DNA from 2 places in the Streptomyces sp. NPDC005784 genome. Region 2 is predicted to be linked to the other one. Evidence: predicted binding sites of a transcription regulator. Region 2 holds the regulator's gene; the other holds the start of a gene.
The links. Region 2 encodes HrcA, which represses chaperone genes, less so after heat shock. Its sites were predicted from a motif close to TTNGCACTCNGNNNNNCNGAGTGCNAA; they were not measured.

Region 1 (2,397 bases), on a different contig from region 2:
GCTGGCCTCGCATCATGAGCGTCAACGTCCGCATCCCCACCATCCTGCGCACCTACACCGGTGGTGCCGCCGAGGTGACGGCAGAGGGTACGACCCTCGCCGAGGTCATCACCGACCTGGAGAAGAACCACACGGGCATCGCCGCGCGCGTCCTGGACGACCAGGGCAAGCTGCGCCGCTTCGTCAACGTGTACGTCAACGACGACGACGTTCGGTTCGAGCAGGGTCTGGAGACGGCGACCCCGGACGGTGTGGGCGTCTCGATCATTCCGGCCGTCGCCGGCGGCTGATCGTTACCCTCGGTAATGCCGAACACGCTGAGTTCATAGAATTGCCCCTTCCGTGAGAGAAACGGAGGGGGCAATTCTGCATGGTTGAGCGCGCTACAGTTGGGGAAGCGACTTCGATTTCGATGTTGGTTTCATGCCGGACGCATATGAGTACCCGTTCGGCGGCCGACAAGAAGTAGCCAAACTGCCTCCCCTTTATGGGCCGTTTATGGCATTTACGGGGCCCGACTTGCCCCGGATCCTTGCGGATTCTCCGCATATCATTGATCAGCCATGCCCAGAATTCTCGTCCGATTGACCTGTTGCAGACGGCAGTTGGACAGATACATTCAGCCGCGGTCGACGCGTTCCGGCGCACACCCCCAACCGTTTGGGGGGTGAGGTCTGACCCGGATCCGCGAAGTGTGGATCTGTGCAAGGGCCAGTAATAGGGGAGTTAGGCATGGCTCAGGGCACCGTCAAGTGGTTCAACGCGGAGAAGGGGTACGGCTTCATCGCGGTCGACGGTGGTGCGGACGTCTTCGTGCACTACAGCGCGATTCAGATGGACGGCTACCGCACCCTTGAAGAGGGTCAGCGAGTGGAGTTCGAAATCTCGCAGGGCCAGAAGGGTCCGCAGGCGGACATGGTCAAACTCGCCGTCTAGTCCGGGCGCGAACGGCCACCGACGCACTCACGCCGAGGGGCCCGCATCCCACCAGGGATGCGGGCCCCTCGTGCGTCCCCGGCGGTCTTACCCTCTCTCGTGCGCGCCCGCGCGCCCGCGAGCGCCCCCGTGCGGGGCCTACGCCCAGCACCCGTGTGGAGGCTGCTCGTGGGGCCCGTTTTCAGGAGAGGCGTTTGCGCCGGCCCGTCACCCGACCGCCACCCCTCAACGAGCTCGCTTCGCGAGCACACCTTGCACTCGACGGGGTCGAGTGCTAATCATTGGCGTTAGCACTCTCCCAGTGAGAGTGACAGAACTTGGATCGGGCCAGTGAGGCCCGCGGGCCTGTGGGGCAAGGAACCACAAGGCTTGCAGGCCGTCCGTCGCGGGCGCGGGCACGATCCGGAGAAATCCACCCCGTCCGGGAGGACCACTTCACATGGCCAAGATCATCGCGTTCGACGAGGAGGCACGGCGCGGTCTCGAGCGCGGGATGAACCAGCTCGCCGACGCCGTCAAGGTCACCCTTGGCCCCAAGGGCCGCAACGTCGTCCTCGAGAAGAAGTGGGGCGCGCCCACGATCACCAACGATGGTGTTTCCATCGCCAAGGAGATCGAGCTCGAGGACCCGTACGAGAAGATCGGCGCCGAGCTGGTCAAGGAAGTCGCCAAGAAGACGGACGACGTCGCCGGCGACGGTACGACCACGGCGACCGTGCTGGCCCAGGCGCTCGTGCGCGAGGGTCTGCGCAACGTCGCCGCCGGCGCCAACCCGATGGCTCTCAAGCGCGGTATCGAGAAGGCCGTCGAGGCCGTCTCCGGTGCCCTCCTTGAGCAGGCCAAGGATGTCGAGACCAAGGAGCAGATCGCTTCCACGGCCTCCATCTCCGCCGCCGACACCCAGATCGGCGAGCTCATCGCCGAGGCGATGGACAAGGTCGGCAAGGAAGGCGTCATCACCGTCGAGGAGTCCCAGACCTTCGGTCTGGAGCTGGAGCTCACCGAGGGTATGCGCTTCGACAAGGGCTACATCTCGGCGTACTTCGCCACCGACATGGAGCGTATGGAGGCCGTCCTCGACGACCCGTACATCCTGATCGCGAACTCCAAGATCGCGAACGTCAAGGACCTGCTCCCGCTCCTCGAGAAGGTCATGCAGGGCGGCAAGCCGCTGCTGATCATCGCCGAGGACGTCGAGGGCGAGGCTCTGTCGACCCTGGTCGTCAACAAGATCCGTGGCACCTTCAAGTCCGTCGCCGTCAAGGCTCCGGGCTTCGGTGACCGCCGCAAGGCCATGCTCGGCGACATCGCCATCCTCACGGGCGGCGAGGTCATCTCCGAGGAGGTCGGCCTCAAGCTGGAGAACGCGGGTCTGGACCTGCTGGGCCGTGCCCGCAAGGTCGTCATCACCAAGGACGAGACCACGATCGTCGACGGCTCCGGCTCTGCCGACCAGGTCGC
Region 2 (2,397 bases):
CGCGGGCCAGCGTGAAGGCACGGCGTCGGGGCCCGCCTGCGGCTCGCCGGACTCCTCGACCAGGTCGCCGCAGAACACCACCGCCGGGTCTCCCGGCACGACGACCACGAGGTCGTGGGCGGTGTGGCCCTCACCCGTCCGCACCAGCCGGACCTCGATGCCGCCGTCCAGGTCCACGATCGACGTACCCGACACGGGCCGCCGGGGACGCACGAGGGTGTCGGCCGCCTCCTCCGCCGCCCGCGGGTCGAGACCGTTGCGCACCGCGTCCGCGCACAGCTCCCCGCGACCGTTCTCGTACACCTCGGCCGAGCCGCCCGCGACGAGGATCTCCGTGCCCGCGAACGCCGCGGCGCCGAAGACATGGTCGAAATGCGGGTGGGTGAGCGCGAGATGGGTCACACGGTGCCCGGTCAGAGTCTGCGCCTCCCGGCGCAACCGCGCGCCCTCCGCGAGGCTCGATCCCGCGTCGATCATCAGCGCCGCGCCCTCGCCGACGACGAGCCCGACCGTGCAGTCCCAGTCCGGAAGTCGCCGCCGCCCGACCCGGGGCGCCACCCTTTCCCACCCCAGCTCTTCCCAAGTCAGCCTCATGCGGCGACGCTAACGGTGACCGGGTGCCGTGCACGACATCGCAGGCCCGCCCTTGCCGGGGTCGTGCCTCACCGCCGTACACTGGGCCGGGGAACGCTGGCACTCCCGTGTGCCGAGTGCCAGACGAAAGCCACGAAGGCCACGAAGACCACCGAGTCGACTTCTGGAGGTGTGCGCGATGCTCAGTGAACGCAGGCTCGAGGTGCTCCGCGCCATCGTCCAGGACTATGTCGGCACCGAGGAACCGGTCGGTTCCAAGGCGCTCACCGAGCGGCACCGGCTGGGCGTCTCGCCCGCGACCGTCCGCAACGACATGGCCGCCCTGGAGGACGAGGGCTACATCGCCCAGCCGCACACGAGCGCCGGGCGCATCCCCACGGACAAGGGATACCGGCTCTTCGTCGACAAGCTCGCCGGCGTCAAGCCGATGACCGCGCCCGAGCGACGGGCCATCCAGAACTTCCTGGACGGCGCCGTCGACCTCGACGACGTCGTCGGCCGGACCGTGCGGCTGCTCGCGCAGCTCACCCGGCAGGTCGCGGTCGTGCAGTACCCCTCGCTGACCCGCTCGACCGTGCGCCATGTGGAGCTGCTGTCACTCGCCCCCGCGCGGGTGATGCTCGTGCTGATCACGGACACCGGCCGGGTCGAGCAGCGCATGATCAACAGTCCGGCACCGTTCGGTGAGACGTCACTGGCGGATCTGCGGGCCCGGCTCAACAGCCGGGTCGCGGGCCGCCCCTTCGCGGACGTCCCGCAGCTCGTCCAGGACCTCCCGGACGCCTTCGAGTCGGAGGACCGGGGTACGGTCTCGACGGTGCTCTCCACACTGCTGGAGACACTCGTCGAGGAGACCGAGGAGCGGCTGATGATCGGCGGTACCGCCAATCTCACGCGATTCGGACATGACTTCCCTCTCACCATCCGGCCGGTGCTCGAAGCACTGGAGGAGCAGGTAGTGCTCCTCAAGTTGCTTGGAGAGGCCGGGGATTCGAGCATGACCGTGCGAATCGGGCACGAGAACGCGTATGAGGGACTCAACTCCACGTCCGTGGTCTCGGTCGGCTACGGTTCGGGCGGCGAGGCAGTAGCCAAACTCGGCGTGGTCGGCCCGACCCGCATGGATTACCCAGGAACGATGGGAGCGGTACGAGCGGTGGCACGGTACGTCGGACAGATCCTGGCGGAGTCTTAAGTGGCCACGGACTACTACGCCGTACTCGGCGTGCGCCGCGACGCGTCCCAGGACGAGATCAAGAAGGCGTTCCGGAGGCTCGCTCGCGAGCTGCACCCGGACGTCAATCCCGATCCGAAGACGCAGGAGCGGTTCAAAGAGATCAACGCCGCGTACGAGGTGTTGTCGGACCCGCAGAAGAAGCAGGTCTACGACCTCGGTGGCGACCCGCTGTCCCAGCAGGGCGGCGGTGGCGCCGGCGGCTTCGGCGCGGGTGGCTTCGGGAACTTCTCGGACATCATGGACGCCTTCTTCGGCACGGCGTCGCAGCGCGGACCGCGCTCGCGCACCCGCCGGGGCCAGGACGCCATGATCCGGCTGGAGATCGAGCTCGACGAGGCGGCCTTCGGCACCACGAAGGACATCCAGGTCGACACGGCCGTCGTCTGCGCCACCTGCAACGGCGAAGGCGCAGCGCCCGGGACCTCCGCGCAGACCTGTGACATGTGCCGCGGTCGCGGCGAGGTGTCCCAGGTGACGCGGTCGTTCCTCGGCCAGGTCATGACCTCACGGCCGTGTCCGCAGTGCCAGGGCTTCGGCACCGTGGTCCCGACCCCGTGCCACGAGTG

Region 1: the regulator HrcA is predicted to act here: its motif matches at 1,224-1,250, upstream of groL (chaperonin GroEL).

The regions. Positions count from the first base shown of each region.
Region 1 is NZ_JBIAIQ010000019.1:13,010-15,406, reverse strand. It holds gene thrC (threonine synthase) at 1-18, shown strand, start outside; gene ACFYR3_RS26790 (MoaD/ThiS family protein) at 15-290, shown strand; gene ACFYR3_RS26785 (cold-shock protein) at 733-936, shown strand; gene groL (chaperonin GroEL) at 1,376-2,397, shown strand, end outside.
Region 2 is NZ_JBIAIQ010000006.1:272,092-274,488, reverse strand. It holds gene ACFYR3_RS13685 (MBL fold metallo-hydrolase) at 1-594, opposite strand, end outside; gene hrcA (heat-inducible transcriptional repressor HrcA) at 773-1,789, shown strand; gene dnaJ (molecular chaperone DnaJ) at 1,790-2,397, shown strand, end outside.